One region of the Streptomyces sp. NPDC059477 genome, then DNA from elsewhere that is predicted to be linked to it. Evidence: riboswitches for the same ligand, from Rfam matches in the RefSeq annotation. Region 1 holds a riboswitch; the other holds the start of a gene.
What was found. Region 1 has a riboswitch for cyclic di-AMP ahead of ACFXAZ_RS04255 (NlpC/P60 family protein). Riboswitches for the same ligand answer to the same signal wherever they lie in the genome.

Region 1 (4,774 bases):
AGCCACGCGACCCCGGCCACCACCAGCACGATGGCGGACAGCACCTCGTGGCCGGCCGACCGCAGCCCGACGGACACGATGCCGGTCGCCAGCACAGCGGCCCCGGCCACCGGCGGACGCCGCGCCCACCAGGCGCTGAGGGATGAGGTGCCGGACGTGGACATGGGGCGATGGTAAGGAGCGCGCCGCCGGGCGGGGGCGGGGCGCGCACGCGGGCGGACAGAAAATCGCGGGATCTCCGGCCGCGCCCGGCGCGCGCCCGGCGTGCAGAGCCCCGTCAGGCGGGCCGCACCACACTGTGGATCGACGACTCACCGTCGTAGTAGATCGACTCCTCGCGTACGTACGCCCCCGGCTTCGGCGCGTGGATCATCATGCCGTTGCCGATGTAGAGGCCGACGTGGGTGACGTCGTCGTAGAAGAAGACCAGGTCACCGGGTTGGGCGGCGGAGAGGGAGACGGTGGTGCCGGAGTTCACCTGGTCATAGGTGACGCGCGGGAGATCGACGCCTGCGGCCTTCCAGGCGGCCTGGGTGAGACCGGAGCAGTCGTAGGAGTCGGGGCCGGTGGCGCCCCAGACGTACGGCTTTCCGACCTGTGTGCGAGCGAACGCGATGGCTTTGTCCGCCTTGGTGGCGTACGAGGGATCCGCCGGGTCGGTGGAGGGGGACTCCGCGCCGGAGCCCGTGGAACCGCTGGAGCCCGTGGAACCGGTCGAGCCGGTCGACTCCTCGGCCCGCCGCTGGGCCTCCGCCTCCGCCGCCTCCTCCTGGCGGCGCTGCTCCTCCGCCTGCTGCTGGGCCAGCTCCGCGGCCTTGCGGTCGGCCTCCTCCTGCTTCTTCCGTTCGATCTCCGCGAGGCGGGCCTTCTCCTGCGCGGTCAGCTCGGAGAGCAGCTCGCGCGCGTCCGTGAGTTTTTGCTGGACGGTCGCCTTGGCCGTCTTGAGGTCGTCCTGGGTCTCGGTGAGCGTCTCCAGGCTCTCCCCGGCCTCCTGGCGCTTCTCCATCGTCTCGGACTGCTGGGTGAAGTACTCGTCGACCGCGGTCTTCTGCCGCTCGGTGAGCCGGCCCATGAGCTGGGCCTGGTCGAAGTAGTCCTGCGGCGAGTCGGCGAGCAGGAAGGTCGCCGTGTCGAGGGCGGCGGCCCCCGTGCGGTACTGGGCGGCGGCGTAGGAACCCAGCTCCTCGCGCGCGTCGTTCAGTTTCTGGGTGCGCTGCGCCACGTCGTCCAGAAGGGTGTCGACGCGCTCGCGCTGCTTGGTGGTCTTCTCTTTGGCCGCGTTGTACTTCTCCGTCGCCGACTCGGCCTGGCGGTAGAGGTCGTCGACCTTCTTCTCGACCTCCTCAAGGCTCGGCCTGTCGTCCGTGGGAGCGGCATTGGCCGTCTGCGAGAGCAGGGCGACGGAGGTGAGGGCGGCCGTGGCGAGGGCGGGGGTGCGTATGCCTGCCACGCGCGCCCCCGAGGGGCGGGACTTGCGGTGCGACGCCAAGGAGGCGACTCCTTCCATGGGCCGCCTACCGGGTTAGCTGTCGGGTTCGGGCGAGTGCTTCGGAAGGGTTGCCCTACGGTCGCCTCCCCGCGGGGAGTTCGGACCGATTCACCCCGGATCGCGGTGGGTCCCCGGCTCCGGCCGCCGCAAGGCGCACCGGACTCGGCGGAGGCGGGACGGCCCGGCGACGTTCGCCGGTGGGGGTCGTTCGGCCTGTCCGGAACCGTAGCCAACTCATGTGCCGCCTGTGAAGGTTGGTGGGTGATATGCCCGATACATTTTCGTGACCTTTCTGTAGCGCCGCCGCGCTGCGTCGCGCTGTGTCGCCAAAGCGGACGGATCTATGGCGAGTTGTCCGGAGCGGGGGTCCGCGCGGGGGCGTACGTGCGATGTGCGGGGTGTACGGCAATGGCTGCGCCCTACGTGGATGACCGCGCCCTATGGACCCCCTCCCCAGCCGGTTTCACCGGCGTGTCGTGCCCTGTCGGCATCCGCGCGGTGCGCTCGCGCCCTTTCCGTCCGTTACCGAACGTCACCCCCCGGACCTGCCGGGTGAGGGGCGGCGGGGTCGCCGATCTCACGGTCCAGCCGCCCGGCGGCGGGGTATCCGGCCGGGGCGGCCACGGGTTGTCAGTGGGGCGGCCTAGACTCGGAGAGCGATGAGCAGCCTCTTTGACGACAGCTTCCTGGCGGACCTCCAGGGCCCCAAGGCCCACCCGGAGGAGCCCCCGCCACCGCCCGACGACGAACACGCACCGGAGGAGATTCCGGACGACCTGTTCGGCGGGAAGTTCGACGCGCCCCCGAGCCGGGACGCGTACTACCGCGACGGCGCCCCGCGGCCCGCGATCGACCCGGCCGCGCTCCTGGAGGGGCTCAACGACAACCAGCGCGCGGCCGTCGTCCACTCCGGCACCCCGCTGCTCATCGTGGCCGGTGCCGGTTCCGGCAAGACACGTGTGCTCACGCACCGCATCGCCTACCTGCTCGCCGAGCGGGGCGTCCACCCCGGCCAGATCCTCGCGATCACCTTCACCAACAAGGCCGCCGGTGAGATGCGGGAGCGCGTCGAGCAGCTCGTCGGCCCGCGCGCGAACGCGATGTGGGTCATGACCTTCCACAGCGCCTGTGTGCGCATCCTGCGGCGGGAGTCCAAGAAGCTCGGTTTCACGTCGTCGTTCTCGATCTACGACGCGGCCGACTCCAAACGTCTGATGGCCCTGGTCTGCCGTGACCTGGACCTCGACCCCAAGCGCTACCCGCCCAAGTCCTTCAGCGCCAAGATCAGCAACCTGAAGAACGAGCTGATCGACGAGGAGGACTTCGCCGCACAGGCGACCGAAGGCTTCGAGAAGACCCTCGCCCAGGCGTACGCGATGTACCAGTCACGCCTGCGCGAGGCGAACGCGCTCGACTTCGACGACCTGATCATGACGACGGTCAACCTCCTGCGCGCGTTCCCCGACGTCGCCGAGCACTACCGCCGCCGCTTCCGGCACGTCCTGGTGGACGAGTACCAGGACACCAACCACGCCCAGTACGCGCTCGTGCGCGAACTCGTCGGCACCGGTGAGTACGACGAGGACATCCCGCCCGGCGACCAGGACCCGGCCCCCGCCGAACTGTGCGTCGTCGGCGACGCGGACCAGTCGATCTACGCCTTCCGCGGCGCGACGATCCGCAACATCCTCCGGTTCGAGGAGGACTACCCCGACGCGACGACGATCCTGCTGGAGCAGAACTACCGCTCCACCCAGACGATCCTCACCGCCGCCAACGCGGTCATCGAGCGCAATGAGTCCCGCCGCCCCAAGAACCTGTGGACCAACGCGGGCGCGGGCGCGCGCATCACCGGCTATGTCGCCGACACCGAGCACGACGAGGCACAGTTCGTCGCCGACGAGATCGACCGCCTCACGGACGCGGGCCAGGCCAAGGTCGGCGATGTCGCGGTCTTCTACCGTACGAACGCCCAGTCCCGGGTCTTCGAAGAGATCTTCATCCGCGTCGGACTGCCCTACAAGGTCGTCGGCGGCGTCCGCTTCTACGAGCGCAAGGAGGTCCGGGACGTCCTGGCCTATCTGCGGGTGCTCGCCAACCCCGAGGACTCGGTGCCGCTGCGCCGCATCCTCAACGTCCCCAAGCGGGGTATCGGCGACCGCGCGGAGGCGATGATCGACGCCCTCTCCCAGCGCGAGAGGATCAGCTTCCCGCAGGCGCTCAAGCGGGTGGACGAGGCGTACGGCATGGCCGCGCGGTCGACGAACGCCGTGCGGCGGTTCAACACGCTGATGGAGGATCTCCGGACGATCGTGGAGTCCGGCGCCGGACCGGCCACCATCCTGGAGGCCGTGCTCGAACGCACCGGCTACCTCGCCGAGTTGCAGGCGTCCACCGACCCGCAGGACGAGACCCGGATCGAGAACCTCCAGGAACTCGCCGCCGTCGCCCTGGAGTTCGAACAGGAGCGGGGCGAGGGCGCACAGCCCGCACAGACTGCGGAGGCCGTGGAGGCCGTGGAGACAGCGGGGGCCCCGGCTCTGGGCGGTACGCTCTCCGACTTCCTGGAGCAGGTCGCCCTGGTCGCCGACTCCGACCAGATCCCGGACGAGGAGGACGGCGCCGGGGTCATCACCCTGATGACCCTGCACACCGCCAAGGGCCTCGAATTCCCGGTCGTCTTCCTGACCGGCATGGAGGACGGCGTCTTCCCGCACATGCGCGCCCTCGGCGAGACCAAGGAACTGGAGGAGGAGCGGCGCCTGGCCTACGTGGGCATCACCCGCGCGCGGGAGCGGCTCTACCTCACCCGCTCGGCGATGCGCAGTGCCTGGGGGCAGCCGTCGTACAACCCGCCCTCCCGCTTCCTGGAGGAGATCCCGCCGACGTATGTCGACTGGAAGCGCACGGGTGCGACCTCGCCCGTCTCCTCCGGTCCGGCCTCGGGGGTGGCGGCCTCGCTGTCCTCGTCCCGCTCGCGTTCGGCCGCGTCCGGCGCCTCCGGCTTCGCCACGCGCAGAACGTCGGAGAAGCCGGTGGTCGCGCTGGCCGTCGGGGACCGGGTGACGCACGACCAGTTCGGGCTCGGCACGGTGGTCGGGGTCAAGGGCACCGGGGGGAACGCGGAGGCGACGATCGACTTCGGGGACGCCAGCCCCAAGCGGCTGCTGCTGCGGTACGCGCCGGTGGAGAAGCTGTAGGGGGCGTCCGCAGACGTCTGACGGGGGAGGGGGCGGGGCGGGGGATCAGCTCGGGTCGAGGCCGTGGCTGCGGAACCAGGCCAGC
Region 2 (4,774 bases), on a different contig from region 1:
CGAACCGGTCCTGCACGCGTGGCTGGAACATCAGGTCCGCGACGGTCACTGGCGGGCCGGTGACGTCCGGGAGAGGTACGGCGCGATCGAGGCGGCCGTGCTCGCGGTCGGCGGCTGGTAGGACCCGTACCACGACACCGTGCTCCGGCTGGTCGAGCACCTCCCGGCCGACCGGGTGCGCGGGCTGCTCGGCCCCTGGCCGCACGAGTACCCCGACCGGGGCCGCCCGCCCGGTCCGGCGATCGGCTTCCTCCAGGAGACCCTGCGCTGGTGGGACCACTGGCTCAAGGGCCGGGACACGCGCGTGCTCGCCGATCCCCTCCTGCGCGCGTACCTCACCGAGAGCCATCCGCCGGCGCCCGCGTACGCCACCCTGCCCGGCCGCTGGACCGCCGAGCCCGCCTGGCCCTCCCCGTACGTCACCCACGTCACGTACGCCCTCCAGGGCGCCCCCGTGCCGGTACGGTCCCCGATGCACACCGGGGTCGACGCGGGCGCCTTCCTGCCGCGCGGGGGCGACGCCGATCTGCCGCCGGACCAGCGCGCGGAGGACGGGCGGTCGGTCTGCTTCGAGTTCCCGGTCGGTGAGCGGACCTCGGTGCTGGGGCGCCCGCGGGTCAGGCTGCGGCTGCGCTGCGAGGTGCCGCGCGGGCAGGTGATCGCCCGGCTGTGCGACGTCGCCCCGGACGGCGCCTCGGCCCTGGTGACCCGGGGCGTGCTGAACCTGTCCGCGCGGAGGGGCCCGGACCGGTCGGTGCCGTGGCCGCCGGGCGCGACCGAGGAGGTGACCTTCGAGCTGGGCGGCACGGGCCACGTCTTCGCGCCGGGGCACCGGGTACGGCTCGCGGTCTCCTCCGCGTACTGGCCCTGGGTCTGGCCGCAGCCCGGCTCCGAGGCAGGTTTCACCCTGGACCCGGCGGGCAGCGCGCTGGAGCTGCCGGTACGGCGGGAAGAGCCCGACGCCGGGGCGGCCCGGGGGGAGCGGGGGGACCAGGCGGACTGGGCGGACCGGGGGGATGGGGCGGACCGGGGGGAGAGGGAGGACCGCTCGGGCCAGGGGGACCGTGAGGACGGCTTGGACTGGGGGGACTGGGGGGTCCGGAGGGTCCAGGAGAGTCAGGCGGAGCAGGAGGCCCGGGAAGGCCAGGAGGCCCGGGAAGGCCGGGCTGCCCGGGAAGGCCGAGCGGGCCAGGAGGCCCGAGAGAGCCAGGCGGCCTGGGAGAGCCAGGCGGACCAAGCCGACCGGCTGGGTCGGCGGCCCTGGGCCGAGCCCGAGCAGGCCGAGCCGCTCGGTGTCGTCTCCCCCCTCACCCTGGACGAGCCGCGGCCCGCGCGGCTGGTGGTGCGGGACGTCGCCCGGGGCGAGTGGCGGCTGGAGGTCGATCCCCGGCCCGGCGGCACCCAGGTGCATCCCGACGGGCTGGAGGCCACCGAGGAGGCGCTGGAGTCGTACACGATCCGCGACGGCGACGCGTTGTCCGCGCGCACCCGCTCGGACCGGACGATCCGGCTGCACCGGCCGGAGTCGGCCTGGGACACGACGGTCCGGGCGCGGTCGGAGATCGGCTGCACGGATACGGAGTTTTTGACCTCTAATGAGGTGATTTGCACCCAAGGCGACGAGGTGGTCTTCCACCGCACCTGGGAGCGACGGATTCCACGGACCGCTGGTTAGTAGGCACTTGGGCTCAATGCCCGATTTACCACTCTTGCGCTCGGACGTGACTTGACTCACTCCCGCCCACGCGCGGCGTTTCCCCGGCCATCCCCCGATCCACCTTTCCCGTTCACCGAGTTGACCCTTTTCGGTCGCAAAGGATCATGTGGGTCAGATAAGGGTGCGAAGATCAGAAGCGGCATTTTGTGATTCCGCCACTTGTTTCCGACATCCGCTCTCGCATACGTTCCCGGCCAGTCGGGCGGACGCCTAGTCCTGCCACCGCCCGCACCAACCCACTAGATCCACGGCAGGAGCGGGGGACCCAGGTAAGTCGCCGGGCCGGACGTCGTACGACGCACCGGAACGGCTCGGGGTGAAGCCGTGCCCGCAAGGGCCGGCCGGGCACCTCCCCGCCCGAACCCGACAGCTCACCTCGCAGGCGTAGGAGAGGAACAGTTCCCCATGTCCGTACACCGCTCCACGCGTGTTCGCCGCCTCGCCCGCAAGCTCGCCGTCGCCGGCACCGGCGCCGCCGTGCTCGCCCTCCCGCTCATCGGCGCCACCAGCGCCTCCGCCGCCTCGCCGACCGTCATCTCGGCGGCCACCTCCGCGTACCCGAACAGCCTCGACGGCTGGATCCGGCAGTCGCTCGACATCATGGCCCAGAACGGCATCCCGGGCAGCTACAACGGCATCTACCGCAATGTGATGCGCGAGTCCTCCGGCAACCCGGCCGCCGTCAACAACTGGGACTCCAACGCCGCCGCCGGCACCCCGTCCAAGGGCCTGCTCCAGGTGATCGACCCGACCTTCGCCGCGTACCACGTCTCGGGCACGCTGAACGACCCGTACGACCCGATCGCCAACATCGTCGCCGCGTGCAACTACGCGGCGGACCGGTACGGGTCGATCGACAACGTCTTCGGCGCCTACTGAGCGCTCCGCGCCTGAGCGGCCTCACCGGCCGTACGGCCTTTCCGGCGGTTCCCTTTGCGGGTTGGGGCTCGCAAAGGGAAATCAACCAGATCTTCCACCGGGCCGTCTCGACCGTTTCTCCGAGGTGAATTCCCGTCAGGGAAAAAGTCGTTCGAGGACGACGGCGATGCCGTCGTCCTCGTTCGATGTGGTGACCTCGTCGGCGACCGCCTTGAGTTCGGGATGGGCGTTGGCCATCGCCACCCCGTACCCGGCCCAGTCGAACATCGGGATGTCGTTGGGCATGTCCCCGAACGCGATGGTGTCCTCGGCCCGCGCCCCCAGCCGCCGGGCCGCGAGCGCCAGGCCGGTCGCCTTGGTCACCCCGCACGGCTGGAGCTCGACCGTGCCCGGCCCCGACATGGTGACCGTCGCGAGCGAACCGACCACCGCGCGGGCCACCGACGCCAACTCGTCGTCGGACAGCTCCGGATGGCGCAGCAGCACCTTGCTGATCGGCTCGGTCCACAGTTCGTCGCGGCGCCGGACCCGCACCGCGGGCAGCGTCGGATGCGGCATCAGATAGCCCGGCTCGATCAGCGTGAGGCCCTCGACACCGTCCTGGTCGACCGCCGCGTACACCTCGCCGACCTCGGCCTCGATCTTGCCGATGGCGGTCTCCGCCAGTTCCCGGTCCAGGGTGACCGACCACAGCAGCCGGTCCGCGCCGGCGTCGTAGAGCTGCGCGCCCTGGCCGCACACCGCCAGGCCCGTGCTGCCCAGTTGCTCCAGGAGCGGGCGCACCCGCGGGGCCGGCCGGCCGGTGACCACGAGATGCCGGGCACCGGCCTCGGTGATCCGCGCGAGCGCGGCCAGCGAGCGGTCGGAGAAGGTGTCGTCGCCGCGCAGAAGTGTTCCGTCGAGGTCGGTGGCGACGAGGGCGTACGTGGTGCGCGCGGTGCGTGCGGCATATGCAGTGGGTGCGGCCATGATCAGAGAATACGGACATCGCGCGGCCCCGACCCGGCCGGAACCGGACGCCGGACGGGTTCCCTCACGTCCCGCCCGTCCCCGTCAACTCCCCTGTACCATGCGGGCTTTCACTCTCGGAGCCCTGTTCCCGAGTGCTGAAAACGGGTCCGCTTTTCACTCAGAGGTGGGGTAGCCCGAGGCGGCCATGGGCTGCCGCCGGGGGGTGGTGCGGGGGGTACGGGAGGAGGGCGGGGTGCGCAGTGGGACGTGGGGACGTGTCGCGGCCGACGTCCGCACCGTGTTCAGCCGTTGCCGTGCCGGTGGGTGCGCCAGAGTCGGTGGACGTGCTTGACCGCCGGGCGGACGGAGCGGGCGAGCATCGTGGCGAACGGCAGGGGGTCGTCACCCGCCAGCCAGGCCAGTTCCGTCGTCGTCGCGCGGCGGGGGGCGTGCGGGGTGGTGTAGCCGCTGCGGCGGTAGGCGAGGAGAGCGGGCAGGTCGATGTTCTCCACGATGTACCGATGGCCGGGGCGCTGCCCGCCCTCGGGGACCGGGCGGCCGGTCAGGTCCAGGTGGAGCGCGCGGACGACGTCCACCCCCGACTCGCTCTCGAAGAGCCGGAACTGGGCGCCCGTACGCGGGTTGAAGTCGAGGAGTTTGTACTGTCCGTCGCGGCGGTCGAAGCGCAGGTCGAGATCGATGACACCGGTGAAGCCGATCTGCTCGATGAAACGCGCGGCGAGATCGGCGAGTTCCGGATTCCGGACGACATACGCGTTCGCCGTCATTCCGGCGTGCGGAGGCCAGGAACGCACCTTGACACCGGTGAACAGGGCGAGCGGGGTGCTGTCGGCGGCGAAGCAGCCGTGCACGATCCAGTCCTCGGCGAACTCGCGCGGCAGGTACTCCTGGAGGATCACGCCGAGGTCGCCCGAGCCGCCGCCGGGGTCGGTGTCGCCGTCAGCGGCGGTCGCGGTGAGGGCTCCCGGGCGGCCCCGTCCGGGGGCGGTCCAGTCGCGGGCCAGCGCCAGCAGGCGCTCGCGGGTGGTGATCCGGGTGGTGCCGTGCACGGCGGGGCGCCGACGCCGTACGAACGCCTCGCGGTTCTTCGCCACCACCGGGAAGCGGGCGCGTTCGGCGAAGGCGGCGATGTCGTCGTACGTCGCCGGTACGACGGTCTCGGGGGTGGGCATGCCGTGTGCCAGGCACAGTTCGTGCAGGCCCTGC

Region 2: another riboswitch for cyclic di-AMP. It lies ahead of ACFXAZ_RS00600 (transglycosylase SLT domain-containing protein); the one in region 1 lies ahead of ACFXAZ_RS04255 (NlpC/P60 family protein).

The regions. Positions count from the first base shown of each region.
Region 1 is NZ_JBHYUG010000005.1:109,048-113,821, forward strand. It holds gene ACFXAZ_RS04250 (tellurite resistance/C4-dicarboxylate transporter family protein) at 1-164, opposite strand, end outside; gene ACFXAZ_RS04255 (NlpC/P60 family protein) at 278-1,489, opposite strand; cyclic di-AMP (ydaO/yuaA leader) riboswitch at 1,496-1,667, opposite strand; gene pcrA (DNA helicase PcrA) at 2,149-4,689, shown strand; gene ACFXAZ_RS04265 (M23 family metallopeptidase) at 4,735-4,774, opposite strand, start outside.
Region 2 is NZ_JBHYUG010000001.1:119,194-123,967, reverse strand. It holds partial or broken gene ACFXAZ_RS00610 (CocE/NonD family hydrolase) at 1-943, shown strand, start outside; partial or broken gene ACFXAZ_RS00605 (peptidase S15) at 1,268-1,675, shown strand; cyclic di-AMP (ydaO/yuaA leader) riboswitch at 1,945-2,117, shown strand; gene ACFXAZ_RS00600 (transglycosylase SLT domain-containing protein) at 2,123-2,596, shown strand; gene ACFXAZ_RS00595 (HAD family hydrolase) at 2,732-3,565, opposite strand; gene ACFXAZ_RS00590 (ATP-grasp domain-containing protein) at 3,850-4,774, opposite strand, start outside.